4 regions of the Bradyrhizobium sp. CCGB01 genome follow, and region 2 is predicted to be linked to each of the others. Evidence: predicted binding sites of a transcription regulator. Region 2 holds the regulator's gene; each other region holds the start of a gene.

Region 1 (7,875 bases), 2.8 Mb from region 2:
CGCGTTCAAGTTCACCGCCGAGGGCGAAGTCCGCCTGAAGGTCGCCGCCGCGGTCGGCGGCTGGGGCACGGATCACCCGGTGCTGAATTCCGCGCCGGCCGTGATCGCGTTCGAGGTGTCGGACACCGGCATCGGCATCCCCCTGGAGAAGCAGAAGCTGATCTTCGAGGCTTTCCAGCAGGCAGACGCCGGCACCAGCCGCAAATATGGCGGCACCGGCCTCGGGCTTGCCATCAGCCGCGAGCTCGCGAGCCTGCTCGGCGGCGAAATCCACCTGCGCAGCGCGCCGGGCAAGGGCTCGTCCTTCACGCTCTACCTGCCTCTGAAATATTCCGGCCCGACGCTCGCGCCGCGTGCGCCCGCGCCGCAGCAGTACAGTCAGCCACCGGCGTTGCAAGCCGCCGTGCCCGAGCAGCAGCGCGTCATCGAGCAGATTGCCGACGACAGGCTCAATCTCGAGCCCGGCGACACCATCCTGCTCATCGTCGAGGACGATCCGCACTATGCGCGCGTGCTGGTCGATCTCGCCCGCGACAAGGGCTTCAAAGTTCTGGTCGCCGCACGCGGCGCGGAGGCGCTGGAGCTTGCCAAGCAATACCAGCCGCGGGCCGTTTCGCTCGACGTGTTCCTGCCGGATATGCTGGGCTGGACCGTGCTGAGCCAGCTCAAGCACAATCCGCTGACCCGCCACATCCCCGTGCAGATCATCACGCTCGACGAGGACCGGCAGCATGCGCTGGCCCGCGGCGCCTTCTCGTTCGTCAACAAGCCGACCACGACCGAGGGCGTCTCAGCCGCGCTGACGCAGATCAAGGAATATGCGCGTCCCAGGCGCAAGCGGCTCCTGATCGTCGAGGACAACGAGGCCGAGCAGCTCTCGATCCGCGAGCTGCTGCATCACGACGACATCGAGATCGTGACGACGGATACCGGGGCCGGCGCGCTCTCGACGTTGCGCGAGGCTCCTTGCGATTGCGTGGTGCTCGACCTCAGGCTGCCCGACATGACCGGCTTCGAGGTGCTGGACCAGATCCGCAACGACGAGGTGCTGTCGAACGTTCCGGTCGTGGTCTTCACCGGCCGCGAACTGTCGGCGGAGGAGGATGCGGAACTCCACACGATGGCGCGCAGCATCGTGGTCAAAGGCGTGGAGTCGCCGGAACGCCTGCTCGATGAAACCGCCTTGTTCCTGCATCGCGTGATCACGGAACTTCCGGTCGAGAAGCAGCGCATGCTGGAGAAGCTGAACAGTTCCGACGAGGATCTGATCGGCAAGACCGCCCTGCTCGTCGACGACGACGCCCGCAACATCTTTGCGCTGTCGAGCGTGCTGGAACGGCGCGGCATGAAGGTGCTGACGGCCACGACAGGCCGCGAGGCGGTGACGCTGGTCGAATCCAATCCCGAGATCGCCATCGTGCTGATGGACATCATGATGCCGCAGATGGATGGCTATCAGACCATCGGCGTCATTCGTGAAAATCCGGCCTTCGCCCGCCTTCCGATCATCGCGCTGACCGCCAAGGCGATGAAGGGCGACCGTGAGAAATGCCTGGAAGCCGGCGCGTCCGACTACCTCGCCAAACCCGTCAACACCGATCAATTGCTGCTTGCGATCCGCATGTGGCTGCATCGCTGAGTTTGGATCCGCGAATGGACCACGAAAAGGTCAACATCCTCCTCGTCGACGACCAGCCGGCCAAGCTGCTCGCCTATGAGGTGATTTTGAAGGATCTCGGCGAGAACCTCGTGATAGCCTCGTCGGGCCGCGAGGCGCTGGAGGTCCTGCTCAAAACCGAGGTCGCGGTGATCCTGGTCGACGTCTGCATGCCCGAGCTCGACGGCTTCGAGCTGGCCGCGATGATCCGGGAGCATCCGCGATTCCAGAAGACCGCGATGATCTTCATCTCGGCAATCCAGGTCAGCGACATCGACCGCCTGCGCGGCTACGAGATGGGCGCGGTCGATTACGTGCCGGTGCCGGTCGTGCCGGAGGTGCTGCGCGCCAAGGTCAAGGTGTTCGCCGAGCTCTATCGCAAGACGCGCGAGCTCGAACGGCTGAACCAGGATCTGGAGGATCGCGTGCGTGCCCGCACGGCCGAGCTGGAGAACTCCACCGCAAAGCTGCGCGAGAGCGAAGAGCGGCGCAGCATGGCGATCGCCGCCGGCAAGATGGGGTCCTGGGATTGGGACTGGGTCAACGGCGACTGGATGTGGGACGAAGGCCAATACCGCATCTTCGGCGTGACGCCGGAGACCTTCAACGTCACCTCAGCCAACATCCAGGCGCTGCTGCATCCCGACGACGTCGACCAGTTCGGCCAGGCGATTGCCGCGTTCAATACCGGCGCGCACGCCTATGAAGGCGAGTTTCGCGTCAACCGGCCCGATGGCGAGGTGCGCTGGTGCGTCGGCACGGCAGCCGCGACGGTCGACCAGGGCGGCCGCGTGGTGCGCGTGAGCGGCGTCACCGTCGACATCACCGAACGCAAGCGCGCGGAAGAGCGGCAAAATCTGCTGGCGCGCGAGGTCGATCATCGCGCCAAGAACGCGCTGGCGCTGGCGCAGTCGATCGTGCGGCTCACCCGTGCCGACGAAGTCAAGGACTACGTCAATGCGGTGGAAGGGCGCATCAATGCGCTGGCGCGCGTGCACACGATCCTGTCGCTGTCGAGCTGGCAGGGCGCCGAATTGTCCAAGCTGATCGACGAGGAGCTCGCACCCTATTCGCTCGGCGGCCAGATCAAGTTGGCGGGTCCGGAGGTTCAGCTGATGCCCGCGACGGCGCAAACACTGGCGCTGGCGCTGCATGAGCTTTTCACCAACTCGGCGAAGTATGGCGCGCTGTCGGCGCGGTCAGGACGGCTGGCGATCGGCTGGCAAGTCGAGGACGACCACCTCACACTGACCTGGGATGAAACGGGTGGTCCGCTGGTCAGGACGCCGAAATCCCGCGGCTTTGGCACGCGAAGTCTGCTTGCCAGTGTCGAATCGCAACTCGGCGGACAGGCGGAATTTGACTGGCGTGCCGAAGGCCTGTTGTGCCGCCTTGAGGTGCCGCTGACGCGGAAGGCGGCAGCGCCCGCGAGCAAGTTCGAGGCGGCTCCCTCCGAAGCCCTTCAGCGGGCTTCAGGCTAGCGCGTTTCCGAGCGAAGTAGACTCCGGTTCGCGTGAAGAAAACGCGTCAAGCTCTAGCGCGCCGCGACCCTCATACGCTGCATCGGCTGAGGCTCGTCAGCGACACGTCCTTCGAGCCAGGCTTCGGTTTGCGAGAGGTCGCGCAGTGCCCGCGCGTATCGGCGGGCTGCGCTCCGCTCGACACCGCGCGGCAGCTTGCGCGCCTTCCGCAGCATGTCCGCGGCGGCGTTGCGATAGGCCAACGAGCGATAGAGAAAGACGACCTTACCCATATCGGATGTTCCCGTGTTGTTGGCTTTCATCTTCGCAAGACCGGCATGAACGTCGGATGAAGCGGGGAATGACAATATCTTCATGAGAATGGAACCCGCAATCGGCGCGCGCGTTCTATGCCACACCGTGAGGCTGTTCCATGCCCGCGAAAAAGTCGCCGAGCCTCATCTCTCCGACCGGCGTCATCAAGCTGATGACGCATGCGATGATGGGCGCAGCCCTCGGCCTGGTCTTCGGTCTCGCCCTCGTCCTGCTCAATCCGGCGGTCGCAAATTTGCTGAACCATGGCGGCTATTCGGCCGCTGTCGTCTTCGTCACCACACTGGTCACGACATTCGCGATCGGCGCGACGCTCACGGGCCTCGTGTTCATCCTTGCCGAGGACAAGGAATTTTGAAGCCTGCGTGAAGCGCCCCGGGCGCTTTCGTCGGAACTCCTGCGGCAAACGGCGGTTGGCTGCCTGCGTCAATTTAACTCAGGGAGTTCCCGCGCATGAAAACCACCAGGCTCGCTCTCACCGTAATGCTGGCAACCGGCCTCGCCGCCGCCCCGTTCGCCGCGCAGGCCAAGTCGCACAAGGCCAAGCAGGGATCGTCGATGTCGTCGTCGCAGACCACAGGCGCCAACACCAAATCCTCCAAGGGCGCTGATCCCTCAGGTCAAGGGGGTTCTGGCCCCGGCTCCGACCAGGGCGGCACCATGACGAACAACAAGGGCGGCATGACCAACACCAAGTGAGCTCTGGCCGCCAAATAAAAGGCCTCGCGGCAACGCGGGGCCTTCGCTTTGGAGCTCATTGGAAATCCTTCTGGCCGCCACATCGTCGGCGTTCGCGTCAGCTCACCGCGGCCGGTCGGATGTAGGGGATGCTAAAGCGGCCGCCCCGTGGCATTCGCCTTCACGAGATGCTCAAGCTGTGCGCGCTTGCGTGCGATCAGAAGCTGGGCTGCGGCATCGTCGAGACCCTCGCGCTGCAATTGCCGGATGGCGGAGCCGAGTTCGAGAATTTCGGCGCGCAGCTTTAGAATCCGGTACGTGTCCGGGTCTTCTTCCACCGCACGCTCCCAAAATTCTCAGCGCCGCGCGACCACGCGCAGGGGACTGCCGGATGTCGTCGCGGGACGCAGGCGTACCCGGTCGCGGACGTCGGGCAGAACATCGCCGCCACCGGCAGCCTTCCATTCGCCGATCAGCAGGTTGATTTTCCGGCGCAGATCCATCTGCGCCAGGGCCTTTTCTGTGCAGTCACGATCGCGATTGACGAGGTCGCGCACGGACACCTCGATGTCGGCCATTTCGAGCCTCAAGGCGCTGATTTTGCGTCGAATTTCATTAATTCTGTTGTCCATGGCTTGTTAGAACAAAATAAGAACATATAGTCAAGTCACGATTTCAGAACGGAGAGGCCAGATGCAGGTTCAGGGTAAATATGACGCCAGGGTTTTCCTCACGGAGCAGATGACGAGAGCGCAGGGGCTGAAGCTGAAGCGTCTGAGCGAGGAAGCCTATCAGCCCACTCAATACGATCGGGCTCTGTCCTTCACCGAGGCTGCGCGCCGCATCCGAGCGCTGGAAGACGAGATCGAGCTGGCGAACTCCTTCTGAGGAGCGCGGCCGGCGCATTTGGAACGTTGGGTCAGTGATGCGGTTCTTTCCCCGGGCCAAGGGAGAGAGTTGATGGCACGCAAGGCAAAGAAGCGCCGCTACTCACGCAGCGCCGGCAGCGATGTCGAAAGCGAAATGCGGCGCTACAAGAAGGGCACCGCGAAGAGCGGCCGCGGTGGTCGCGGCGGACGCGTGAAGAACCGCAAGCAGGCCATCGCGATCGGGCTGTCGAAGGCGCGCAAGAAGGGCAAGAAGGTCCCGAAGAAGACGTCGAAGCGGACAACGGCCAAGAAGACCTCCAGGAAGTCCTCCAAGAAGACATCCCGAAAAGCTCCGAAGAAGGCTTCGAAGCGCAAATCCAGCAAGCGGTGACACCGCGTCAGATCATGCTGCCCGGCATGAAGCAGCGGATCGAAATCCCGAACGCGGTCTTCACCGGCCACACCATGGTGTGGCCAGCCCGGTTTGGCTCGGTGATGACGGCCTCATCGGGCACGTCCACCCACTGCCCGTCGAGCCGCACGCGATAGTGCCCGTCGTGCGATTCCCAATCGGGATCCGACACAGCAAAGCCATCCGCATCCGAGCAGCACGGCCCGAGATGGCTGCGCAAACTGTCGAACCAGGGTTTTAGGGGTGAATTGGCGTAGCGGCCGTCGTCGCGCCCCAAGGCGCTTCCAGTCGTCAGCAGCACAATTGGCGCCACGAGCAGCGCACGCCTCAGCGAGAGCTTCAATCGATCCATGTCGGCACCGATCAAATGCGAACGTCAGGTTCCACAAGAGGCCCGGGCGTTCGAAGTTCCACTCTAGCAATTTCGCCCCGGCGTCGTCATCGCCGCCAAGGCGCAACACGCGAGTCAGAACTGTGACGAGCGAACGCGGCTTTTTCGGACGAACCCGTCACCGTTGCTGCCGTTAACGAGAATGTTATCGGAAGCCTGTGGGTATCTCCAGCGCGCGCACGAAAAAGGCGGCCCGGGGGCCGCCTTTTGAGTTTGCCGCAGAAAGCGTGGGCTTATGCCAGCGGCACCGCGACGAACCGCGTCGCTTCCGCGCCCTTCACCTGCAACAGCACGCTGTTCTTGCCGGACGATTTGGCTTGCGCCAGCTCCGAGCGAACGTCGCCGACATTGGCGACGGCCTTGCCGCCGACATTGAGGATGACGTCGCCGGTCTGGATGCCGCGCTGCGCGGCGGGTCCCTGCGGGTCGACGTCAGTAACGACGACGCCCTTCTGACCCGCGCCCTGCACGTCGCCGGCCGGCGCCAGGCTGAGACCAAGGCGCGGCGTGCCGGTGTTCGGCTGCGCCTTGCCGTCGCCGGCCTTGGCCTGCCGCTCGTTCGGCAACTCGCCAAGGGCGAGCGTCACCGTCTTGTTCGCGCCTTTGTGGAAGACGTCGAGCTTCACCGACGTGCCCGGCGCCAGGGTGGCGATGGTGCGGGCGAGATCGCGGGAGTCCTTGATCGCGGTGCCGTTGACGGCCGTGATGACGTCGCCCGCCTCGATGCCGGCCTTCGCCGCGGGGCTGCCGTCCTGCGGATTGTCCACGATCGCGCCGCGTGCCTCCTTGAGGCCGAGACTGTCGGCGATCTCGGCGTTCACCGGCTGCACCTGCACGCCGAGCCAGCCGCGGGTGACCGCGCCCTTGTCCTTCAGCTGCGCGATGACGAGCTTCGCGGTCGAAGCCGGAATGTCGAAGCCGATACCGACCGAACCGCCGGAGGGCGAGAAGATCGCGGTGTTCACGCCGATCACGTTGCCGTTCATGTCGAACGCCGGACCGCCGGAATTGCCCTTGTTGATCGGCGCGTCGATCTGGATGAAGTCGTCATAGGGACCGTTGCCGATGTCGCGACCGTTGGCCGAGACGATGCCCGCGGTGACGGTGCCGCCGAGGCCGAAGGGATTGCCGACCGCGACCACCCAGTCGCCGATGCGCGGCTTCTGGTCGGAGAATTTGACGAACGGGAAGTCCTTCTTGCCGTCGACCTTGATTAGCGCGAGATCGGTCTTCGGATCGGTGCCGACCACCTTCGCGGTGTAGACCGTGCCGTCGTCCATCGTCACCTGCACCGATTCAGCGTGATCGACGACGTGGTTGTTGGTCACGGCATAGCCGTCGGCGGAGATGAAGAAGCCGGAGCCTTCGCCCGTGATCATCTGGTGGCGCTGGCGCGGCATGCCGTTCATGCCACCCGGGCCGCGGAAGCCGAACTGCCGCGAGAACTGGTCGAACGGCGAATCCTCGTCCGAATCCATCCGGTTCTGCTGCAGCATCGCGCTCTTGTCGTTGTCCTGGTCGATTTTGACCCGCACCGAGATGACGGCGGGTTTGACCTTGCTGACGAGATCGCCGAAGCCCGGCGGCGTTGCGGCGCTCTCGGCCGCCTGAGCCGGCGCGACGAAGGAGGCCATGCCAAGCGGCGAAGAGCCGGGAGACGCAGCCAGCACGGCCACGCCAAGCGCGGCCACCGTGCCGAGCAGCGCAAGCCGGCGCGGCTTCAAGATCGTGCGGGACGTGGTGGTGTCGGAATTGACGCGATCGTTCATGTCGAAATGTCCATGTTGGGTAAGTCGCCTTGCACCCAACATGGACGTCGTCACCTTACGGCGTCCCGTCCGTCCGATTAAATCTTGGCAAAGGAGCTGGGCCCGGCAGCCCGCCCAAATCGCGGCTGGTTGTTTGATACAGCTCAACGCGGGTTCTCCGGCCGATGAAAAACTGAGGCCACCGGATGATCCCCACAGGAGGCGCGCAATGTACAAAGACATTCTCGTCCACATCCCGACCGAGCGCCCGACGCGCGCCCTGATCGACGGGTCCATCTCGCTCGCGGCCAAGCTCAACGCCCACGT
Region 2 (7,875 bases):
AATCCCTTCGCTCTGGCCTAAACTTTTGGCAACGTTCCGAAACCGTTTCGCGCAAGGCGGGAATCGGCCGGCCGGCCTACGCCTCGCAGCTATGCGATTTTAGGATGGTTTTGGAGGGCCGGACGCGATAGGCGATGACAACAAGACTTCAAATTCTCGGGAGGACAACAATGAATGACGCGCCCCGCATCCGGCCGGAAAGGAACGTCGAACTCGGCGCCAGCAACGAGCCGTTCCAGAACCTGCACGAATTCATCCGGAAGGCGCGCATCAACCTGAACCAGAACGCCTGGGACTATATCGTCGGCGCCGCCGAGACCGAGACAACGATGCGCCGCAACCGCATGGCGCTGGACGAGATCGCTTTCCGGCCGCGCGTGCTGCGCGACGTCCGCGAGGTCGACGGCTCGGTCGAACTGTTCGGGCGCAGGATGCGGCTACCGGTGGTGCTGGCCCCTGTCGGTGCACTGGAGATCTTCGATCCGGATGGTGCGGCGAGCGTCGCCCGCGCGTGCGGCACTTTCGGTGCGGCGCACATGCTGAGCTCGGTGTCCGAGCCCGGCCTGGAGAAGACCGCCAAGGCCGCCCCTGATGCGCTGCGGCTCTATCAACTTTATGTGCGCGGTGACGACGACTTCGTCGCCGATGTCGTCGCGAGGAGCGAGAAGAACGCCTACGCCGCCTTCTGCCTGACCGTCGACACCGCCCATTACAGCCGTCGCGAACGTGACATTGCCAAGCGCTATGTTCGCGAGAGCCGCCTGCGCGCCACCGGCGGCGACTACCAGAAGGGCCTTGAGTGGCGGACCGTGAAGATGGTCAAGGACACGTTCAAGATCCCGCTCATCCTGAAGGGCATCGCCACCGCCGAGGACGCCCAGATCGCGGTCGATCACGGCGTCGAGTGGATCTACGTCTCCAACCATGGCGGCCGCCAGCTCGATCACGGCCGCGGCGCCATGCATGTGCTGCCCGAGATCGTCGACGCCGTGAAGGGCCGCGCCAAGATCATGGTCGATGGCGGCTTCTGCCGCGGCACCGACATCGTCAAGGCGATCGCGGCGGGCGCGGACATGGTCGGCATCGGCCGGCTGCAATGCTGGGCGCTGGCGGCGGCCGGCGAAGCCGGGGTGACGCGGATGCTGGAGCTCCTGGAGGACGAGGTACTACGCTGCCTCGGCCTTCTGGGCGCGACCTCCTTCGCCGAGGTCAACAAGTCCTGCCTGCACCAGGCGACCGCGACCAATGCGCCGAGCGTCTTCAGCGCGTTCCCGCTGTTCGACCACGACCCGTATCGATACTGAGTGAAAGGATGCAATGAGCTCGCTCTCCCCCGGCAGCGCTGATGCGCTCTTGTTCGATCTCGGGCGCGTGGTGCTCGACATCGATTTCTCCAAGGCGATCGCCTGCTGGGCGGGACATGCCGGCTGCAAGCCCGAAGCCATCGTCGCGCGCTATGTGCGGGACAGCGAAGCCTACCGGCTGCACGAGGTCGGCAAGATCAGCGACGAGGCCTATTTTGACTCGCTGCGCGTCTCGCTCGGGATCGGCATTTCGGACGCACAATTCCTGGAGGGGTGGAACGCGATCTTCGCCGGCGAGATGCCCGACATCGCCGAGTTGCTGCCGCGTGCGGCAAAGCAGATGCCGGTCTACGCCTTCTCCAACACCAACCGGCCGCATGTCGACCATTTCTCGAAGGAATATGCCGGCCTGCTCGGCCATTTCCGCGAGCTGTACCTGTCGTCCAGCATCGGCCTGCGCAAACCGGATGTGGAGGCCTTCGACCATGTCGTGGCCGCGATCGGCGTGCCGGCGAACCGTATCGTGTTCTTCGACGATCTTGCCGAGAACATCGAGGGAGCGCGGTCCAGCGGGCTGACCGCGGTGCACGTGACCACGCCCCGCGACGTCGGGGACGCCCTCAAGGCGCTCGGAATCTGATCCCGGGCCGGCAGGCTACAGGCCGCGAACCGGCCGTATCCGGAGCCTATTTTGCCCGGGGCGAGGAACCGAAGCCCTTTGTACATTTTTATACAGAGTTCCCGGAACGAACGCCTGCCTCAGGACTCATGACTCCGTTGGGAATTCTACATCGGACTTATCGTCGTGTTGGGCAAAACCTACCTCACCAAGCAGGCCTCTCTGCTGATGAAATTCGCCAGGACCACATCGGATTCTGAGCTTTCCGCCAAGCTGATCAGCAAGGCCGCCGACCTGAAATCCCAGGCCGACCCGTTGCCTGACAAGGATCAGGGCTCCGCGGCGCCGGACGTCAGTCCGTACAAGCAGCCGGGGACCTGACCGATGCTGGCCGTGGCTCTCGTCATTCTCGTCCTCGCCATGGCCATCCTCATACCGGTCTGTCTTGCCTTCCGGATCATGCCGCGGCGGACTTGACGTCTGCCCATCAGAGCGGATGACGCAGGATAAATCATCCTGTGCGGCCGTGCTTTGCCTCCGCGCGCGCGCTCGGCTAAGACTCTCGCCGCCGATTTGCCCGAACGGGCCCAGCTGGAGTTTTCACCCGTGGCCCTGATGCCGGTTTCTGACGCGCTTGCCGCGGTGCTGGCGGGTGCAGAGCCGCTGCCTGAAGAGATGATCGCGCTCGACGCAGCCTTCCACCGCGTGCTCGCCCGCGACGTCGCGGCGCGGCGGACCCAGCCACCCCAGGCGATGTCGGCAATGGACGGCTATGCAGTGCGGGCGGCCGATGCGGCGAAGATCGATGCCGCGCTCACCGTGATCGGCGAGGTCGCGGCGGGCCGGCCGTTTGCGGGAACGGTGGGCGCCGGCGAAGCGGTGCGGATCTTCACCGGCGGCGTCGTTCCCGATGGCGCGGACGCGGTCGTGATTCAGGAGGACACGGTTGCGGATGGCAAGCGCATCACGATCACGGAAGCGGCCGTTACCGGACGGCACATCCGCCCCGCCGGCGTCGACTTTTCGGAAGGCGACGTGCTGCTGCGCGAGGGCACCCGGCTGACCGAGCGCGATCTGGCACTCGCTGCCGGGATGAATCATCCTCGACTGCCCGTCCGCCGCCGCCCGAAGGTTGCGATCCTCGCCACCGGCGACGAACTCGTGATGCCGGGCACGACGCCCGGCCACGGCCAGATCGTCTATTCCAACGGCTATGCCCTGCACGCGCTCGCCCGCAGCGAGGGCGCCGACACCATCGACCTCGGTATCGCCGCCGACACGCTGGTGGCCACCACGGCCGGCATCCGCCGCGCCCGCGAGAGCGGCGCCGACATCCTGATCACGACCGGCGGCGCCTCGGTCGGCGACCACGATCTGGTCCAGCAGGCGCTGCGGGACGAAGGCATCTCGATGGCGTTCTGGAAGATCGCGATGCGGCCGGGCAAACCGATGATGAACGGGCGGCTCGGCGCGATGCGTGTGATCGGCCTGCCCGGCAATCCCGTGTCATCCTACGTTTGCGGATTCCTGTTCATGGTGCCGCTGATTCGCGCGCTCGCGGGCCGTTCGGCGATTCATCATCGCCGCGAACGCGCGGTGCTCGGCCGCGACGTCGGCGCCAACGACCAGCGCGAGGATTATCTGCGCGCGCGCCTGGAGCTGCGCGACGACGGCACGCTCACCGCCGTTCCCGTCAACCATCAGGATTCCTCGCTGCTTGCGAATCTCGCTGCGGCACAGGCACTTCTCGTGCGCCCGCCGTTCGCGCCGAAGGCCGAAGCCGGCACGCCTTGCGAGGTGCTGCGGCTGCCCGTCTGACCGCTTCGTTCGCGAGCGTTCCGCGAAGTTTGTGGCGTTCACGGTAAATTAAGCAGTTGCGGAACATGTATCGAACATATAGTGTCCGTTCATGATTTGTTTCGAGCATGCAGCGGCTTATCGCTGAATTCAGCGTCTCGGAATCGAACGACATCAACCGGGGGATTTTGGTCGAGATGTTAACGCGCAAACAATACGAGCTCCTGCGGTTCATCAGCGAGCGACTGAAGGAAAGCGGCGTGCCGCCCTCCTTCGACGAGATGAAGGACGCGCTCGACCTGCGCTCGAAGTCGGGTATCCACCGCCTGATCACCGCGCTCGAGGAGCGCGGCTTCATCCGGCGCCTGCCCAACCGCGCCCGCGCCATCGAGGTGATCAAGCTGCCCGAGCTTCAGGCCGCCGCCGGCAGCCGCCGCGGCTTCACGCCGAGCGTCATCGAAGGCAATCTCGGCAAGCTGCGCACGACTTCCAGCCCGCCGGCGGACGACGGCGAGCGCCCCGTTGCAGTGCCCGTGATGGGCCGCATCGCGGCCGGCACGCCGATCGAGGCCCTGCAGACCCGCAGCCACACCATCAGCGTACCGCCCGACATGCTCGGCTCGGGCGAGCATTACGCGCTCGAAGTGCGCGGCGATTCGATGGTCGAGGCCGGCATTCTCGACGGCGACATGGCGCTGATCCAGCGCAACGAGAGCGCCGATACCGGCGACATCGTGGTGGCGCTGATCGACGACGAGGAAGCGACCCTGAAGCGCTTCCGCCGCCGCGGCGCCTCCATCGCGCTCGAGCCCGCCAATGCAGCCTATGAGGTCCGCATCCTGCCGCCCAACCGGGTGAAGATCCAAGGCAAGCTGATCGGGCTGTACCGGAAGTACTGAGACCGGACGTCCTGCTATCGGTGATTTGGCGCCTCTCGCGCTTTTCGATCGGCATCGCCGATCCGGCATTGGAGCGGACGATTGTCCGCTTCCGCTGGATAGTCTTTCTGGTTTCGCGCAGATTATCCGGCCCCTCCTCCGGCGCTACATCCTCGGCACGCCGCACGAAGCAGCATTGCTTCGCGCGCCCTCTGGGTTCGAGGAGAAGTCATGCGCAAGATCATTCTGGGCACAGTCGCCGCGGCGCTGATCGCAGCATCAGCGTCGCAGGCCTTCGCCGCGCAATCGCAACACCATGTCCGCAAGGACGCCGCTGTGGGTAAGCAAGTCCGGAATGCCCGCAACGCCGTCGCGCAACCGTCGCGGCCGGACTGGCCGTATTCCGGCTGGTCGGCGCCGGCAGGGCGCTGACACGCGCATCCGGAATGCGCGGGAGCAGGCTTTGTTCCTCATGGAGCCGGAAAAGATAATGTGATCGCGGCCTGCGGCGGCGAGCCGCAGATTTGCCTACAACCGGGCAGACGCTAACATGCTTCCACTCTGATAGAGGCCTGCGCCTCGAGAAGAGACGTGGGTCGCTATCCCTGCAAGAGGAGCACCCGATGTGTGACTACAGCCTGCATGCCGTCGCGTCGCGTCCTGCTGAAGTCGGCGAGACGGTCGTCACGACAACCTTCCGCGGCACCTCGACGCGCGGTTTTGCCTCCGCGGCCGATCCGACCGTCGCGGTCTGCCTGCTGCCGGGAACGGAGCTCGCCTTCGCCGACAACGTCCGCTACGACAATCGCTGGATCTGGACGCGGACCGTCAACTCGCGCGTCGGCAAGTTCGGTAAGATCGATCCGCACATTCCCGATCGCCATCATGATGCGATCGAATTCCCCGACGGCAAATACGTGTTGGTGACGCAGCTCGTCGAAGGCCAACGCGCGACAGTGCTGCAACTGCCGGTGACCCAGCCGGTCGGCGAGCGTGAGCACAAGCCGCAGATCGCCGAAAGCCGGCCGACCATCACCCGCCTGCCGATCGGCTGACACAGCCATCCCGGCCGGCGGGTCGGGCCAGGATTGAAATTGCCATCGCCGGCCGAGGCCGGCGAGATGGTATCGCTTGCATCCCGCGAAGCTCCATTGGACGGACCAAGCCGCTCCGCCTCCCACCGCACGAAGTTTGCGCTGTCCTGCCTGAATTTTGAACGTCCGTTCCGCAGCCAAATGGCCGATGCTTGGTGCGGCTTGAGACGGCGGACACGTTCGATGAAGACCTTCATTCGCGTCGTTGAACTCTGGGTACCCGACCGCACGCGCATGCGGCTGGAATTCGGCGGCGGCCTCTACGGCGAAGGCCTGTCCGCGTTCAAGGCCGTGAGCGAAGGTCTGCACTTCGGATATGACGAGGGGCTTCCGGGCAAGGCCTGGGCCAGCGGCCACCCCGTGATCCTCACCAAATTCGCCAACTCCTATTTCAAGCGGACCGATCAGGCCATCGCGGCCGGGCTCACCTGCGGCGTGGCGGTCCCGGTGTTTTCCGGCGAATTCCTGCAAGCCGTCATGGTGCTGTTCTGCGGCGACGACGAGGTCCATGTCGGCGCGATCGAGCTCTGGCACAACGATGCCGAAATCTCCCACGAGATGGGACTCGTCGACGGCTATTACGGCACCGCCGACATGTTCGAATTCAACTCCCGCCACACCAGATTTCCGCGTGGCTTCGGCCTGCCCGGCCGCACCTGGAAGGCCGGCCTGCCGCTGATCATCAAGGACCTGCACGACGCCAGGAGTTTTCTGCGCTGGGAGGACGCCGCCAAGGTCGGGATCAATCTCGGCGTCGGCATTCCCTACCGGACCGGCACCGATCAGACCTGGGTCCTGACGTTCCTCTCCGCGCAGGCAACCCCGATTGCGCGACGCTTCGAGATCTGGGTCCCGGACGAGGCCCGTTCGGCGCTGGTCTTCCGCGCCGGCGACTGCAGCGCGCAGACTGACCTTGCCGCCCTCTATGCGACGAAATCCATCGCCAGAGGCGAAGGCAGCATCGGCGGGGCCTGGACCACCGGCATGCCCGCGCTCAACGACGATCTTGCGCATGATGTCTCGGTCGCGGCCTTGCAGGCCCGCGCCTCTGGGCTGAGCCGGATGGTCGTCCTGCCGGTTATCGGCAACGCCAGGCTCGACGCCGTGCTGGCCTGGTATCTGTAACGCGTCCGCTCAATCCTCGGCCTGCAAGTCGGCCTCCGATGGCGTCGCGTCCCGGCCGCGGGGCGCGGCCGTCTTCGGCGCAAGGCTTCCGTCGAAATCGCCCTCGCCGGCGGCAGCCGGCGACCACGGACGGTCCGTCCCCCTCGCCTTAGCCGCCTGGACCGCAAAGCCGTCGCCGCTTCGGGTCAGCGCCAGCGCGCCCTGCCTTGCGAGACGCTGACGGTCGACGACCATCGCCGCGCAATCCGGCGGCGCGGGCCGCGCCGTCACCACCAGCGCGGCGCGGCTGCAATCATCGGCCAGCGCGTCGATGCGCGAGGACAGCGCGACGAGGCGCCCGTCGGCGAGCGGCGTCACGCAGCCGGCCTCGTCGCACGACACGCCGGCGGCCAGCGAGGCACTGCCGGCGTCGCGCGGATCGGCGTCGGCGGCGAGCCACTCCTTCAGGAGAAAACTGTCCTTGCTCGACCTGATCAGATGCAGATGTCCGTCCCTGCCCCGCACCGCGACACTCTGGCCGTCACCGGCGATCAGGATATCGGGCTGCCGCGCGGACAGTCCCCAGAGGATCGCGGCGATCAGTGCCACCGCGCCGGCCCAGCGCAACGGCGTGCGCAACAGGCCCATCACGATGATCCCCAAACTTGCAGCGATCAGCGGTGCGATGCCGAACGCCGAAATGCGGCCGACCGCGCCCGGCAATGCGGCCACCCAGCGCGACACCGCAACCATCCAGTCGATGCCGATCCCCATCAGCCACCAGAACGGACCATCAAGTCCGAACGGCGCCGCAATCAATCCCAACAGGCCCGCGGGCATCACCAGGGCCGAGACCACCGGCATCGCCCCGAGATTGGCGAGCACGCCAAACGGCGTCACGCGGTGGAAATGGAAGGCGGCATAGGGCGTGGTCGCAAGCCCCGCGATCAGCGAGGCCAGGAACAGCATCGCGATCTCGCGGCCACCCCACATTGCAATGCGCGCCGTCGCGGAATGATCGGGCGATGCAAACAGGTTCGGCATGCCGATCTGCACTAGCGCGACGAGCCCCAGCGTCG
Region 3 (7,875 bases), 2.2 Mb from region 2:
CTCGCCCGGCACCGTCTACTTCAAGGGCGGCGTCTGGAACATGATCGAGCAGAACATGCCCGAGCGTTACAACGACGCGATGAAGCGCAATCCGACCGGCCGCATGGCAACGCCGCAGGAGATCGCAAGCGCGGCGGTGTTTCTGGCAAGCCCGGTGTCGGGGTTCACCACGGGCTCCAATCTCGTCGTGGACGGCGCGATCTCGAACCGGGTGAATTTTTAGGGAAACGCGGCCTCATCGCAGACTTCGTAGGGTGGGCAAAGCGAAGCGTGCCCACCACTTTCCCGACAAACCTCAGGAAGGTAGGCACGGCGCTTACGCGCCTTTGCCCACCCTACGGCAGTTTTGCCGGAGGCGCATAACCCTCAATGAAAATCCCGCGACGGCGGCAGGATGCGGACGTTGCGGGGGTGGCGGATTTTTTGTGCCGGCATATCCGCATGGGCGCGGGGGTCATCGTTGAGGGGCTCGACCACCGTGGCTCCTGGCGGCACCGGATGCTTGCGGCTCAGGGCATCGTTGGCAAGACCGACCAGATCGTGCGAACGGTCGATCATGCGCTGCGCGATCAGATGCGTCACCTTCTCCGGGCTGCTCTGAATGTAGCCCTGCACCTCGATCAGGCGCGCGCCCATCACCTCTTTCCGATACTGCTCCATGATTTTGGGCCACACCACGACATTGGCGATGCCGGTTTCGTCCTCCAGCGTCATGAACACGACGCCGCTGGCGCTGCCCGGCCGCTGCCGCACCAGCACCACGCCAGCACAGCGGACGCGGCGCCGCTCGTTTTCGTGACTGATCTCCTTGCAGGCGACGACACGCTCGCGCGAAAACATCTCACGCAAAAATTCCATCGGATGGCCCTTCAGCGATAGGCGGATAGTCTGGTAGTCCGCGACCACCTGCTCGGCGCGCGGCATCACCGGCAGCGGCTTTGCGTGCTCGTCCGGTTGCTCGCGTGCGGTCGCCGCTTCGAATAGCGGCAGCGGCACGTCGTCAGGCAACCGCCGCACCTGCCACAGCGCCTCGCGGCGATCGAGCCCGAGCGAGCGGAACGCATCGGCATCCGCGAGCAGGATCAGCGCGCGCTTGGGCAGGCCGGTGTCGCGGGCAAAGTCTTCGAGCGAAGTAAAGGGGTGGCGGGTGCGCGCCTTGATGATGCGGTCGGCCCAGTCTTCCTGGGTGACATAGACCTTGCCTTGCCGCTCCGCCTGCTGCCTCTTGAGTTCCTCCTCATCCGGATCGAGCCAATGAAAACCGTCGACCTGGCGGAAGCCGAGGCGCACGGCGCAATATTTTTTATCGGTATTCTCCGGCGTGCTCTGCGCAAAGCTGTAGGAGACATCAATGTCGCGCACCTCGACGCCGTTCTTGCGGGCGTCGCCGACGATCTGCGCCGGCGCGTAAAATCCCATCGGCTGCGAGTTCAGCAGGCCGCAGCAGAACGCATCGGGGTGATGGTACTTCAGCCATGACGAGATGTAGACGAGCTGCGCAAAGCTTGCCGCGTGGCTCTCGGGAAAACCGTAGGAGCCAAAGCCCTTGATCTGGTCGAAACAGCTTCTGGCGAAGTTGGCATCGTAGCCGCGCGCGACCATGTTGCCGATCAGCTTCTCCTCGTATTGGCCGATGGTGCCGACATTGCGGAAGGTCGCCATCGAGCGGCGCAGGCCGTTGGCCTCCTCGGAGGTGAATCTTGCCGCCTCGATCGCGATGCGCATCGCCTGTTCCTGGAACAAAGGCACGCCCTTCGTCTTGTGCAGCACCTTGTAGAGCTCGTCTGCAGGACCATGCTCGGGCGATGGCGAGGGGTAGGTCACTTTCTCCTGACCGTTCCGCCGCCGCAAATACGGATGCACCATATCGCCCTGGATCGGCCCGGGCCGCACGATCGCAACCTCGATGACGAGATCGTAGAACGTCCGCGGCTTCAGGCGCGGAAGCATGTTCATCTGCGCGCGGCTCTCGACCTGGAACACGCCGAGCGACTCGCCCCGCTGCAGCATCTGATAGACTTCGTCGTCATCCTCCCCCTTGATATCCGCAAGCTCGTAACGCGTCCCCTTGTGGTCCGCGATCAGATCAAAACATTTCCGGATACAGGTCAGCATGCCCAGCGCGAGCACGTCGACCTTCATCATGTTGAGCGCGTCGACGTCGTCCTTGTCCCATTCAATGAAGGTGCGGTCGTCCATCGCGGCGTTGCCGATCGGAACATAGGTGTCGAGCCGGTCCTGGGTCAGCACGTAGCCGCCGACATGCTGGGAAAGGTGACGCGGGAATTCGATCAGCTCGGTCGCAAGCTCGACCGCGAGGTTGATCATGGGATTGTTGGGATCGAGCCCGGCCTGCCTGACCTGCATGTCGTTGAGGCCCTTGCCCCAGCTGCCCCAGACGGTGTCGGCGAGTGCGGCGGTGACGTCCTCGGTCAGGCCCAGCGCCTTGCCGACATCGCGGATGGCGCTGCGCGGACGGTAATGGATGATTGTGGCGATGATCGCAGCGCGGTGGCGGCCGTAGCGGCGATAGACATATTGCATCACCTCCTCGCGCCGCGAATGCTCGAAATCGACATCGATGTCGGGCGGCTCGAGGCGCTCCTTGGAGATGAAACGCTCGAACAGCAGATCCACCTTGGTCGGGTCGACCGAGGTGATACCGAGCACGTAGCAGACGGCCGAGTTCGCCGCCGATCCCCGCCCCTGGCACAGGATGTTCTGGCTGCGCGCATAGTGCACGATGTCATGCACGGTGAGGAAATAATGCGCGTATTTCAGCTCGGCGATCAGCGCGAGCTCTTTCTTGAGGGTGGCGCGCAGCTTTGCGTCAATGTTGTCGATACCGCCGAAGTATTTGTCGACACCCGCCCAGGTCAGATCCTCCAGATGCCCCTGCGCGGTCTTGCCCGGCGGCACCGGCTCGTCCGGATATTGGTATTTGAGCTGGTCGAGCGTGAAGTCGATCCTGTCCGCAAAGCGCATGGTCTCCGCGATCGCCTCGGGAAAATCGCGGAACAGCCGCACCATTTCGCGGGGCGTCTTCAGGAAGCGCTCGGCATTGGCTTCGAGCTTTCGTCCGACAGCTTCAATGGTGGTCTTTTCCCGGATGCAGGTCAGCACGTCCTGAAGCGGACGGCGGCCGGGATCGTGATAGAGCACCTCGTTGGTCGCGAGCAGCGGCACGTTTGCCTTGGCGGCGAGATCGTCGAGCCGCGCCAGGCGGCGGCGGTCGTCGCCGCGATAGATCAGGCTCGCCGCCAACCACACGCCTTCGGCGCGGCTCGCCCTGAGTTTGGCGAGAACATCCAGCGCCCGCTCGGCCTCGAAGCGATGCGGCAGCGTCAGGACCAGGAGCTGGCCTTCCGAAAATTCCAGGAGATCGGCGAAGGTGAGACGGCATTCCCCCTTCTCGATCCGCGTGATGTCGTCGCCGCGCTTGCCTCGGGTGAGGAGCTGGCACAGCCGGCCATAGGCGGCGCGGTCGCGCGGGTAGACGAAAATGTCGGGCGTGCCGTCGATGAAGACGATGCGCGCACCGATCAAGAGCTTGGGCTTGTGCAGCACCTTGTCATTGTCGAGCTCACTCCAGGCGCGCACCACGCCGGCCAGCGTGTTGTGATCGGCAATGCCGATCACGGGAATGCCGAGCTTGCTGGCCTGATGTACGTAAGCGCGCGGATCCGAGCCGCCGCGCAGGAAGGAGAAATTGGTGGTGATGCCGATCTCGGCATAAGCGGGCGTGGTCATGCGAAGAGACCGTGCACATACCAGCCGGGAGACGCGGGCTCGCCGTCGCCGTCGAACACCTCCCCCTCATAAAGACCGTCGCGAAAGATCCAGAAACGCAGGCCTTCGGCATCCTCGATGCGGAAATAATCCCGCGTCAGCTGCTTGCCGTCCTGCCGCCACCATTCCATCGCGATGCGCTCGGGCCCTTCCACCCGCACCACGGCATGCAGCGCGCGGCGCCAGGTGAATTGATGCGGCGGACCGTCGGGCACGGTCGCGAACGGCACCTTGATCGGCTCCGGCTTGTCGAACAGCCTGAGCGGGCGCAGCGGCGGCTCGCTCTCGGCCCGCGCCGGCCATTCGGCCTGCATGGCGGCGGCGAGATGGTGCTGGGCAGGCGCCGCCAGCACCGCACATTCGGGGATATGGGTGTCCTGCGGCAGGTGGACGACGACGCGCCTTCCGCCGATGCGCGCGGCGATGCGGTCGATCAACGCGGCGAGCTCGTCATTGTCGTGAACATGGGCGTCGAGATCGCGCTGCTCCTGCACCACGATCTCGGTGCGGCTTGCCGACAGCCGCACCATGTCGAAGCCGAAACCGGGATCGAGGGGATCGGCGAGCGCATCGAGGCGTTCGCGAAACAGCCGGTCGATCACGGCGCTTCGCGTCACCGGGCGCCCGGTCTCGACCATGATCGCGCGCACCACGCCGTCGGTGCGGAAGAACGCGGCTTCCAGGCGCCGCGCGCCCTTGCCCTGCTTCTCCATGGAGGCGATCAGCGTGTCCGCGAGCCGGGACAGCGTCATCGCGATCATGGCGTCGGTCGCGATCGGCTCGGCGAAACGTTTCTCGACGATGTAATCGGGCAGCGGCTTTCGCGGGTTGATCGGCGCATCGCCCTGCCCCAGCGCATGCGCGAGCAGTGTGGAGAACCGTGCGCCGAACCGCGCCGTGATCTCGGAGGCGCTGCGCGATGCGACATCGCCGATGGTCTTCAGCCCGGCGCGGCGCAGGCCGGTGGTGATGGCCTCGCCCGCGCCGAGTGCTGATACCGGAAACCGGTCGATCGCCGCCGCCTCCCCGCCATCGGCGACGATGGTGCCGGAGGCCTGCCGCGTCAGCGTACGCGCGCAGACCGAGGTGCCGGCGATCGCCGCGCTGACGGCAAAGCCCTGGCGAGCGAGGGCACGGACCAGCGTCTGCAACAGCGCGGCCTCGCCGCCGAACAGATGCGCGCAGCCGGTGATGTCGAGAAACAGCCCGTGCGGCGCATCGAGCGCCACCAGCGGCGTGAAGCGGTCGCACCAATCGGCGATGTCGCTGAGCGTCTTCGCATCGGCCACGACATCGGCATCGAACACTTTCAAGTCCGGGCACATCGCCCGCGCATTCGCCAGCGGCTGACCGATGTGCAGGCCGAGGCGCTCGGCGGCCTCGTCGAGCGCATGGATCACCAGCGCATTGTTGTCCTTGATAACGACAATGCTGGGATCATTCGTCTTACCCAGCCCGGCGCTGTTGAAGAAACGCTGGATCCGGTCGATTGGCAGGCGCGGCAGCCACAGGCTGAGGATACGCCGACGGTTCACTGAACTGGCACTCATCACATTTCCATTCCATGATCCAACGGCCGCACGGGCCATGACGATTGCGCAACAGCTCGGCATCGAAGCGCGGCGCGCCCCAGGCGCTCCATGCTGCGCCTGGCGGCGAATGTGCCGCGCGCAGCATCCATCTGGTTTCCGCAGTCGACGGCAAAGGCTGCGCGGCCATGCGCAGCAGCAGCCCGGTGACACCGGAGCCTTGCGCGGCCAGCGTCAGCTTGCGGCTCGCCACCAGATCGAACTGCCTGGTCTCGCCCCAGAGCTCGAGCACGACGGCACCGAGCGCATCGCAGGCGAGCGCGTCGGCCGAGGTGCGCAGCGCGCTCTCGACATCGGCCGCGCGCACCATCACCACGCGGCGCGGATCGAGGCCGAGCTCGGCGAGCCCGCTCATCGACAGCGCGCCGGTCTCGAGTTCCGAAAAATCCTGCCGCACCCACAATAGCGGCCGCTGTGCCGAGACGCGCCCCGCGAGGCCCATAACAAAACCCGTCGCGGCCGTCCCCTGTCGGCCCTCGCAAAACACTTCGTGGATCACCGCGCGCGCGAGCCCGCCCTTCAGCGCGCTGTCGGCCTCGCTGTGGCCGAGTGCGACGCGATCCTGCTGATGCACGACCTCCGCCGTCTCGATGCGCTCGATCTGGCCGCGCAAGGTCGCAAGCGCGCTCATACGTGCGCCGCTCATATACGCCGCTCCTTCAGAGGTGATTGCCGATGGCTCTCGAAAAGAGAACCAACGGCTGGCTCATTTGTTCATGATATGTTCTAATATAAAGCTAACGGGACGCCCTGAGTCAATCGAATTGGTGCCCTGTCGGATTCATGAGCGGAATCAAAGGGATTCAAGAATGGACGTGCAACGCAAGCTGGAGATTTTGGCAGACGCCGCCAAGTACGACGCGTCCTGTGCCTCCAGCGGCACCGAGAAGCGGGATTCCAGCGACGGCAAGGGCATGGGCTCGACCGCGCCGGGCATGGGCATCTGCCATTCCTACGCGCCGGACGGCCGCTGCATCTCGCTGCTCAAGGTGCTGCTGACCAACGCCTGCAATTACGACTGCCTCTATTGCGTCAACCGCGCTTCCTCGAACGTGCCGCGCGCCCGCTTCACTATCGACGAAGTAGTCAAGCTCACGCTCGACTTCTACCGGCGCAACTACATCGAAGGGCTATTCCTCTCCTCCGGCATCATCCGCAGCCCCGACTACACCATGGAGCAGGTGGTCAGCGTCGCGCGCAAACTGCGCGAGGAGCATCACTTCCGCGGCTACATCCATCTCAAGACCATTCCGGAGGCCGACGACGCGCTGATCGCGGAAGCCGGCAAATATGCCGATCGTCTCTCCATCAACATCGAGATGCCTGAGGAGACGAGCCTGCAGCAATTCGCGCCGGAGAAGGACGTGCGTGCGATCCGCCGCACCATGGGCCGGCTGCGGCTGAAGCTCGACGAGGCCGAGGAAGGCCGCAGCGCGAAGACGAAGGCCAGGCCGCAGCGCTTCGCGCCGGCCGGACAAAGCACGCAGATGATCGTCGGCGCCGACAGTGCAAATGATCACACCATTCTGCACACCAGCGCCAATCTCTACGGCTCCTACCGGCTGAGGCGCGTCTACTACTCCGCCTTCAGCCCGATCCCCGATGCCAGCCGCGCGCTGCCTCTGCGCGCCCCGCCGCTGCTGCGCGAGCATCGGCTCTACCAGGCCGACTGGCTGATGCGGTTTTATGGATTCGACGTTGCGGAGATCGTCGACGACAGCGCGATGCTGCCGCTCGACATCGATCCAAAACTCGCCTGGGCGCTGCGCCATCGCGACCGCTTTCCGCTCGACGTCAATCGCGCCAGCCGCGAGGAGCTGCTGCGTGTGCCCGGCTTCGGCACCAAGGCGGTCGAACGCATCATCGCGACGCGGCGCACCACCACCATTCGCGTGGCCGATCTGGCGCGGCTGCACGTCCCCCGCAACAAGGCACTGCCGTTCATCGTGCTCAGCGATCACCGGCCCGCCCCGCATCGCCTCGATGCTGCCGGGCTCATCGAACGGTTCAAACCAAAGGCAACACAACTGGGGTTTGGCTTCTGATGCAGTACATCACCCTCGACAATCAAACCGATTTCGATGGCTGGCGCAAAGCCGCACGCAGCCTCGTGCTTCATCATGTGCAGCCCACCGATGTCACCTGGACCGTGCAAGGCGGTGAAGCGGATTTGTTCGCGCCGCCCTCGCCATCTCCGATACTCGAGGTGAACGACGGCACCTTCAACGTCTCGGCAAAATTCGTCGATCTCGCCAAGGCTGCGATCCTGCATCGTGATCCCGAGCGATTTGCGATCCTCTATCGCCTGCTCTGGCGATTGAAAGACAATCACGATCTCATCGAGGTCGCGACCGATGCCGACGTCGCGCAGGTCATTGCGATGGCAAGAGCGGTTCATCGCGACGAGCACAAGATGCATGCCTTCGTGCGCTTCCGCGAGATCGGCCGGGAACGCGCAGCGCATTACGTCGCATGGTTCGAGCCGGAGCATCACATC
Region 4 (7,875 bases), 4.0 Mb from region 2:
CAGTGCCTGCCGCGGATCACGATCGGCGAGGACAGGTCCTTCATCAGCACGAACTGCCCGCCGCCCATGTCGCGGCGATAGGTCTGGAGCAGGAACGGCTTGGTGTTGGCCGCGACCTTCTTCACCGCGCGGTCGCTGAACAGGCGGCGGTTGCGGCAATTGGCGTTATTCCAGACGGGGTCCTTGCCCTGCGGCAGGCGGTAGTTCGGGTTGTGGGTCGGCAGATAGCCGCCCTTGGCCCAGGCGACGCAGAACACGATGCGGGAATCGGACTTCTGGACCGGGTCCTGGATGGCGGGCAGCACGCGGTCGGTGAATTCGACGTAGTTGGTCTTGTACTGCTTGGGATCGGTGCCGAGGATTTCCCGGTAGTTCTCGTCCATGAGCTGGTCGAGCGTGATCTCGCCGCGGTCGATGGCGGCCTCGAACTCGTCCGAGATCCGCTTTGCGGTCTCGACGACGGCGCGGATCAGCGGCGCATCCGATGTCTCCACGCCGCTGTCGGCGATCATTGCGATCAGCGCTTCGGAGGTGTCGAGCAGTTTTGTCACGCGCTGATCGGCATTCCTGAGATCGTGCGAGGACAGGTCGACGCCCTTGGCGAGCTCGTTGAGCTCGCTGATGACCGTGTCGCAATGGCCGAGATTGGAGGTCGCGGCGCGCGTGACGCTGTCGATCTCGGCTTCCACGGAGGCGAAGCCCTGCTGCACCCGCGAGATGATGCCGGAGATCTGCTGGGCGCCTTCGCCGGCCGTCTTGGCACGCTGCGAGGCGTCGCTGCTCTCGCCGATCAGGCCTTCGATCTGGCCGTCGAGATCGCGCACGGTGTCGGAAATCTGATGCGTGGCCTGGCGGGTGGCCTCCGCGAGGTTCTTGACCTCGCTTGCGACCACCGCGAAGCCGCGGCCGGCATTGCCCGCGCGCGCGGCTTCGATGGTGGCGTTGAGCGCGAGCAAATTGGTCTGCTTCGCGATCGCCTCGATCGAGCCGGACACTTTTGCCACCTGGGCCAGCGCCGAGCCGACGGCGCTCAGGCGCCCCTCGATCCGCTCCACGGCTGCGACGAGCTCGGAGATGTGGCTGACCGCGGCATCGACCGCGCCGCGCGACTGTGCGATCTCGCCGACCGCCGCTGAAGCGGTCGATTGCACCGCCTGTGACGCATTGGCGATGTCGTGATTGGCCGAGACCATCGTCTCGGCCGTCTTCTGGAGGTGATGGAACCGTTCGGACTGGTTGACGACGCGGTTTGCGACTTCCTGGACGTTGCCGGCGATGTCGGCAAGCTCGACCCCGAGACCGCCGATGCGGTCGGCGAGCTGGTCGATCAGCCGTTCGGCAAGCGTCCGGTTGGATCCGGTGTCCATGACTGCGAGCTGGGCAAGGGACATGTACGGGCTTCCTCCAAGCGGAGCCGTTGATCGGCTCACCGCGGCATTCCCATTCCAGTTTTATTCAAGAAGGTGATTCGCGCGTCGGCGTCTTGCCTGAGCGTGCACTACAGCTTGTAGGCCGTGCGAAATCCACCCCAGTGCCGCCCCTGCACGCGGATCGGAACGTCGATCTCGCGCATCATCACGGTGTTGCCGTTGCCCATGTCCCGCGCATAGCTCTGGACCAGGTACGAGCGCAGGTTGCGCGCGGCCGCCAACCCCGCCGGATCGTTGAAGATGCGCCGGTTGCGGCAGTTGGCGGTGTTCCATGCGGAATCGCCCGGCCGCTGCGGATGCGAATAGATCTTGTTGTGCACCGGCAGGAAGCCATTGCGGTCGACCATGGCGCAGAATGCCATGCGCGGTTCCTTGGCGAGAAAGGCCTCCTGGAACGGCGGCAGCGCGCGGTCGGCCCAGTCCAGATATTTCGTGCGGTATTGTTGCGGATTGGTGCCGGCGATCTCCGCATAGTCGGTGTCGAAGAGGTCGTCGATCCTGACCTCGCCGCGCGTAACCGCCTGCTCGAAGATCCGGGTCAGCGCGGTGCCCGCTTCCATGGCGCGGGTGACGAACTCGGTGTTCTCCTCGTGGATCGACCAGAGCCTGTCTTCGATCTTCTCGGCCAGAGCGGCATTGGGGCTGACGAATTGTGCGCGGGCGCCGGCCTTGGTTTGCTCGATCACGCGCAGGCGGCAGGCGCCGACGTCTTCGAGCGTGCCGTCGATGACAGCCTGCGTGGCCAGCTTCGCCGCATCCGCGCCGCCGATCAGCACGCCGTCCATCGAGATTTCATAGACCGGCAGCACGCCACGCGCGGTTTCGAGCTTGAGATGGCAGGGCAGTCGCTCGGTCTTGCGGCGGTCGTCGTGCTCGCTCTGGCGGAGCAGCACCGCGCAGCGCGATTTCAGCTTCTGCGCGAAGGTCGTGACCGCCTTGCCGGCGCTGGCGACGTTCTCGCCGTGGGTCTCGGCGGCCTTCGTCGCGGCATCGATCTCGGCCGCGCTCTCGCTGACCGAGATGATGAATTCCGACGCGCTTGTCGCGTTGCCGGACACCTCGTTCGTGGTCGCGTTCTGCTCGGCGACCGCGCCGTTGACGGTGTCGAACACCGGGCGGATCGCCTCGATCGCCTGCGAGATGCGGTGGACGGCATCGGCCGAGCCGGCGGCGTCGCGCTGGAGCGCGTCGATCTTCCGTGTGATCTCTTCGGTGGCGCCTTGCGTCTGCACCGCGAGCGCCTTCACTTCGGTGGCGACGACAGCAAAGCCCTTGCCGGCCGCACCCGCACGTGCGGCCTCGATGGTCGAGTTGAGTGCGAGCAGCGTCGTCTGCCGCGCGATCTGGGCGATCAGATTGACCACATTGCCGATGGCGGCGGAGGACTCGCGCAGGCGGTCGACATTGGCGCGGGCTTCCTGCGCCGCGGCGCTGGCTTCGTCGGCAAGCTTGCCGGCCTCGCGCACCTGCGCGCCGATGCCTTGTGCGGACTGGGTGAACTTGTCGGCGGCATGGGCAAAGGTGGAGGCGGTCGATTGCGCTGCATTGGTGCGGCCCGTGAGGGCGTCGGTGCGCTCACGAATATCCGCGAGCGTTGCCGCGGTCGCCTCCGCGCCGCCGGCCACCGAATTGGCGGCCCGCTCGAGCTGGCGGATCATGGCGCCGAGCTCGAGTTCCAGCAGTTCCAGGATTTCCCTGGCGGAATCGCCCTCGGCGGCCGGGGCAGGCCCGGGATCGGCCGGCGACTGCGCGGCCAGTGGGGTTGCCACGGGCGCAGGCAAGTCCGGCAGACGCTTCCGAAATAATGCGAACGCCATCAGGTCACTCTTGTCGGGGGACGGGCGGACGCTATTTTCGCAAGCCGGAATGAAATCAGGGTTAACAGTGCCTGACTTCCGGGCACCTGGACTACGGTATTACCTTAAAGTCGTAGAGCCCCTTTCATTCCGGTGGGTGGGCGGCCTATAACGCCGCGCTTCCCATCCTCATTGGCGGACGATTCCAAGAGACCCCGAGAGACCACGCATGGCCGGACATTCCCAATTCAAGAACATCATGCACCGCAAGGGGCGGCAGGATGCGCAGAAGTCGAAGTTGTTCGGCAAGCTGGCGCGGGAAATCACCGTCGCGGCCAAGCTGGGGACGCCCGATCCCAACATGAACCCGCGCCTGCGCGCGGCCATCATCGCGGCGCGCCAGGAGAACATGCCGAAGGACAATATCGAGCGCGCGGTCAAGAAGGCGCTCGGCAATGAGGGCGAGAACTATGACGAGATCCGCTACGAGGGTTACGGCCCTGGCGGCGTCGCCGTCATCGTCGAGGCGCTGACCGACAACCGCAACCGCGCCGCCTCCGACATCCGCTCCTTCTTCACCAAGTCGGGCGGCAATCTCGGCGAAACCGGCTCGGTGTCCTTCATGTTCGACCGCACCGGCATCATCGAATACGACCGCAGCGTCGCCTCCGACGACGCCGTGCTCGATGCTGCGATCGAGGCCGGCGCCGACGACGTGATTTCGAGCGAAGGCGGCCACGAGATCTACGCCTCGACCGAAGGTTATCGCGACGTCGCCAAGGCGCTGGAGGCCAAGTTCGGCGAGCCGCGCAAGGCCGCTCTGATCTGGAAGCCGCAGAACACGGTCGCGGTCGACGATGAGACCGGCGAGAAGCTTTTGAAGCTGATGGATCTGCTCAACGAGCACGACGACGTCCAGCAGGTCTACGCCAATTTCGAGGTGTCGGACGCGCTGGTCGCGAAGATGGGCGGGTAGGGCAGCGCGTGTCCCGGACGCGCTGCAGCGTGAAACGCTGCTGCGCAGAGCCGGGACCCATGGTGCGTCGTGTGCCATCGGCGATGTGGGCCCCGGTTCTGCAACGCACCGCTTCGCGCTGCGCCGCGCCCGGGGCACGGGGCCCCCCACTTCCCCTGTTACTTCCGTTCTGTTTCTGTTTCGCTCCTGGCAGCCAGCCGCTATCACTGGCCCATGACTGCGCTCCCGATTCGTGGCCCCGTTCGCATCATCGGCATCGACCCCGGCCTGCGCCGCACCGGCTGGGGCGTGATCGAGGCTGAGGGCAATCGTTTGATCTACGTCGCCTGCGGGTCGGTGGAACCGCCGGACGATCTGCCGCTGGCGAGCCGCCTGCTCGGCATCCACGAAGGGCTCGCAGCCGTTCTCTCCAGTCACAAGCCGGTGGAAGCTGCGGTCGAGCAGACTTTTGTGAACAAGGACGGCGTTGCGACGCTGAAGCTCGGCCAGGCTCGCGGCGTCGCCATGCTGGCGCCCGCGATGTTCGGCATCAGTGTTGCCGAATATGCGCCGAACCAGGTCAAGAAGACGGTGGTCGGCGCCGGCCACGCCGACAAGCACCAGATCGCGATGATGCTGAAGATATTGCTCCCCAAGGCCGAGCCGCCGTCAGCCGACGCTGCCGACGCGCTCGCCATCGCCATCACCCACGCTCATCACCGCCAGAGCACCGCGCTCAGGCTGAAGGTGGCGGGGTTATGATCGGCAAGCTCAAGGGCCTGATCGATTCCTACGGCGAGGATTTCGTGATCCTCGATGTCGGCGGCGTCGGCTATCAGGTGCATTGCTCGACGCGCACGCTCCAGCATCTGCCCTCGCCCGGCGAAGCGGCCGTGCTGTCGATCGAGACCTATGTCCGCGAGGACGCGATAAAACTGTTCGGCTTCCGCACCGACCAGGAGCGCGAATGGTTTCGGCTGCTCCAGACCGTGCAGGGCGTCGGCGCCAAGGTCGCGCTCGCCGTGCTCGGCACGCTCGCGCCGGCTGATCTCGCCAACGCGATTGCATTGCGCGACAAGGCCGCGGTGGCGCGCACGCCCGGCGTCGGCCCCAAGGTTGCCGAGCGTATCGTCACCGAGTTGAAGGACAAGGCGCCGGCTTTCGCCAATGTCGATCCCGCCGTCGTACATCTCGCCGGCGCCGTCGACGACCAGCGCGCGCCGCGCCCGGTGGCGGATGCGATCTCCGCGCTGGTCAATCTCGGCTACGGCCAGCCGCAGGCCGCCGCGGCCATCGCATCGGCCTCGCGCAGCGCCGGTGAAGGCGCCGAGACGGCGCAGCTCATCCGCCTCGGCCTGAAGGAGCTCGCGAAGTGAGCGACCCCAAGGCCAATCGCATGGTCTCGCCCGAGCGCCGCAGCGACGATGTCGGCGACACCGCGCTGCGACCGCAATCGTTGTCGGACTTCGTCGGCCAGCAGCAGGCCCGCAAGAATCTCTCGATCTTCATCGAGGCGGCGCGCAAGCGCGGCGAGGCGCTGGATCACGTGCTGTTCGTCGGTCCCCCCGGCCTCGGCAAGACCACGCTGGCGCAGATCGTGGCCAAGGAGCTCGGCGTCGGCTTTCGCGCCACATCAGGCCCGGTGATCGCCAAGGCCGGCGATCTCGCCGCGCTGCTCACCAATCTCGAAGAGCGCGACGTGCTCTTCATCGACGAGATCCATCGCCTCAGTCCGGCGGTGGAAGAGGTGCTCTATCCCGCGATGGAGGATTTTCAGCTCGACCTGATCATCGGCGAAGGTCCGGCGGCGCGCTCGGTGAAGATCGAGCTGTCGAAATTCACCCTGGTCGGCGCCACCACGCGCGCGGGCCTGCTCACCAATCCCTTGCGCGACCGTTTCGGCATTCCCGTCCGGCTCAATTTCTACACCATCGAAGAGCTGGAGAGCATCGTCACCCGCGGTGCGCGCGTGCTCAATGTCGGCATGAGCACTGATGGCGCCAACGAGATCGCGCGCCGCGCCCGCGGCACGCCCCGCATTGCCGGCCGCCTGCTCAGGCGCGTGCGCGATTTCGCCTCCGCCGCCGATGCCGCCTCGATCGACCGCAAGATTGCCGACCACGCACTGAGCGCGCTCGAGGTCGACGCTGCCGGCCTCGACGCCATGGATCGCCGCTATCTCACGACCATCGCGATGAACTACGGCGGCGGTCCGGTCGGTGTCGAGACGATGGCCGCCGCTTTGTCCGAGCCGCGCGATGCGATCGAGGACATCATCGAGCCCTATCTGATCCAGTGCGGCTATCTCCAGCGCACCCCGCGCGGCCGCCTGCTCACCTCGCACGCCTTCCGCCATCTCGGCATTGCCGAGCCCTCGCGCGATGCGGCGACACAGTTCGGCCTGTTCGGCTCGGACGAGTCCGAGGACGACTGACAGCAGCAGTCGGTGAACCCACGCGTTTCACTCCGTCACTAATGCGAACGCGCGGCGATCGGATCGCCGCTCGCGCACAATGACCGGAGCGAAACGACATTGGAGTGGGAAGACATGGGGCGGGAAGACACGGGGCAGACGGACATCGGGCAGACGGACGCGACATTGCTCGCGACCATCGCGGCAGAGCCGCAGCTGCGTACGCCCGACGAGACCGAGGCGTTCCTGGATCCGATGCCGCTCGGCGAACTGGCATCGATGTGGTGTGCGCTTCAGCGGGTCAGCCGCCGCGACCAGGTCGGCAGCATCTGGGCCATCAAACTCTATTTCGATCACCTGCCGCATCGTAGGCCGCAGGCAGCGCTCGATCTCGTGCTGGAAGTGCTCAGGACCGAGGCCGACAAGCCGACGGTGATGCAGCTCAACGACAAGTTCCTGCTGGCGCTGTTCTACGCGCACGGCACGGAGATGATGGCGCGTGTCGAGCAGGAGGCCGGACACAATGATCGGCTGCGCTGGCTGCTTGGCGGTGTGCATGTCGGGCCAGACGATCCCCTGATGTCGCGCATAGCGGGACTGGCCGACAGCGAGGCGTGGCATGCCGACCATCTGGCGCAGCGAACGCCTCGCGAGCCGATCGATTGCGCCAGCATGTCGGTTGCCGAGCTCGCCCGCGCCTGGGTCGAGCAATATTCCAGGTCCGAACGCGACCAGGACGACAACCTGTTCGCGATCATGGATTTCGAGCGCGACCTGCGCGAGGACGATCCCGACAGGATGATCGACCTGATCCTTCAGATCCTGAAGATCGAGTCCAATCCGGTGCTGCTGTCGCTGCTGGCCGCAGGTCCCCTCGAAGACGTGATCAGCGTCGGGACGATCGACCGCATCGAGCGCGAGGCGCGCGCCGACGCCCGCTTTCGCGACCTGCTTGGCGGCGTCTGGTACCATCGCGCGCCCGACGAATTGAAGGCGCGACTGAACGCACTGGTCGGCGAGAGCCGGTGGTAACCTTTATGCAGAATTCTGCACGCGAATGCAGACCGTCTGCACGAGCGGACCCCAATTCTGCTTCAATCGAACCGCATCAACGGGCCGCATCACGATCGAGCTTCCATGATCACGCGTCGTCATCTCATCCGCTCCATCGGCGCCCTGTCCGCGCTCGGCATCTCGAGCGCGGCCTATGGCGTCGGCGTCGAGCCGCTGCGGCTCCGCGTCACCCGCTATCATCCGACCCCGCGGCAATGGCCGGCGGAT

What was found. The regulator LexA, encoded in region 2, represses DNA repair genes until DNA is damaged. The targets are predictions, from matches to a motif close to TGTTCNNNNTGTGTTCNG.
Region 1: NLM25_RS11895 (DUF3072 domain-containing protein) is a predicted target of LexA. The motif match lies at 4,768-4,785, and genes of this name have one in related genera.
Region 3: NLM25_RS14775 (putative DNA modification/repair radical SAM protein) is a predicted target of LexA. The motif match lies at 6,090-6,107, and genes of this name have one in related genera.
Region 4: ruvC (crossover junction endodeoxyribonuclease RuvC) is a predicted target of LexA. The motif match lies at 4,368-4,385, and genes of this name have one in related genera.

The regions. Positions count from the first base shown of each region.
Region 1 is NZ_JANADK010000001.1:2,627,677-2,635,551, reverse strand. Features, by position in the region: gene NLM25_RS11930 (HAMP domain-containing protein) at 1-1,639, shown strand, start outside; gene NLM25_RS11925 (HWE histidine kinase domain-containing protein) at 1,654-3,138, shown strand; gene NLM25_RS11920 (hypothetical protein) at 3,192-3,410, opposite strand; gene NLM25_RS11915 (hypothetical protein) at 3,551-3,808, shown strand; gene NLM25_RS11910 (hypothetical protein) at 3,904-4,149, shown strand; gene NLM25_RS11905 (hypothetical protein) at 4,281-4,466, opposite strand; gene NLM25_RS11900 (hypothetical protein) at 4,485-4,706, opposite strand; gene NLM25_RS11895 (DUF3072 domain-containing protein) at 4,822-5,016, shown strand; gene NLM25_RS11890 (DUF6496 domain-containing protein) at 5,089-5,388, shown strand; gene NLM25_RS11885 (hypothetical protein) at 5,396-5,761, opposite strand; gene NLM25_RS11880 (Do family serine endopeptidase) at 6,034-7,569, opposite strand; gene NLM25_RS11875 (universal stress protein) at 7,778-7,875, shown strand, end outside.
Region 2 is NZ_JANADK010000001.1:5,390,689-5,398,563, forward strand. Features, by position in the region: gene NLM25_RS24870 (alpha-hydroxy acid oxidase) at 171-1,304, shown strand; gene NLM25_RS24875 (HAD family phosphatase) at 1,318-1,944, shown strand; gene NLM25_RS24880 (hypothetical protein) at 2,110-2,304, shown strand; gene glp (gephyrin-like molybdotransferase Glp) at 2,530-3,741, shown strand; gene lexA (transcriptional repressor LexA) at 3,918-4,619, shown strand; gene NLM25_RS24895 (hypothetical protein) at 4,830-5,030, shown strand; gene NLM25_RS24900 (hypothetical protein) at 5,222-5,653, shown strand; gene NLM25_RS24905 (GAF domain-containing protein) at 5,876-6,817, shown strand; partial or broken gene NLM25_RS24910 (ComEC/Rec2 family competence protein) at 6,827-7,875, opposite strand, start outside.
Region 3 is NZ_JANADK010000001.1:3,231,519-3,239,393, reverse strand. Features, by position in the region: gene NLM25_RS14795 (SDR family NAD(P)-dependent oxidoreductase) at 1-223, shown strand, start outside; gene NLM25_RS14790 (error-prone DNA polymerase) at 367-3,750, opposite strand; gene NLM25_RS14785 (DNA polymerase Y family protein) at 3,747-5,339, opposite strand; gene NLM25_RS14780 (ImuA family protein) at 5,236-6,024, opposite strand; gene NLM25_RS14775 (putative DNA modification/repair radical SAM protein) at 6,188-7,423, shown strand; gene NLM25_RS14770 (UdgX family uracil-DNA binding protein) at 7,423-7,875, shown strand, end outside.
Region 4 is NZ_JANADK010000001.1:1,377,418-1,385,292, forward strand. Features, by position in the region: gene NLM25_RS06205 (methyl-accepting chemotaxis protein) at 1-1,391, opposite strand, end outside; gene NLM25_RS06210 (methyl-accepting chemotaxis protein) at 1,499-3,247, opposite strand; gene NLM25_RS06215 (YebC/PmpR family DNA-binding transcriptional regulator) at 3,456-4,202, shown strand; gene ruvC (crossover junction endodeoxyribonuclease RuvC) at 4,416-4,943, shown strand; gene ruvA (Holliday junction branch migration protein RuvA) at 4,940-5,557, shown strand; gene ruvB (Holliday junction branch migration DNA helicase RuvB) at 5,578-6,615, shown strand; gene NLM25_RS06235 (DUF6869 domain-containing protein) at 6,730-7,626, shown strand; gene NLM25_RS06240 (metallophosphoesterase) at 7,732-7,875, shown strand, end outside.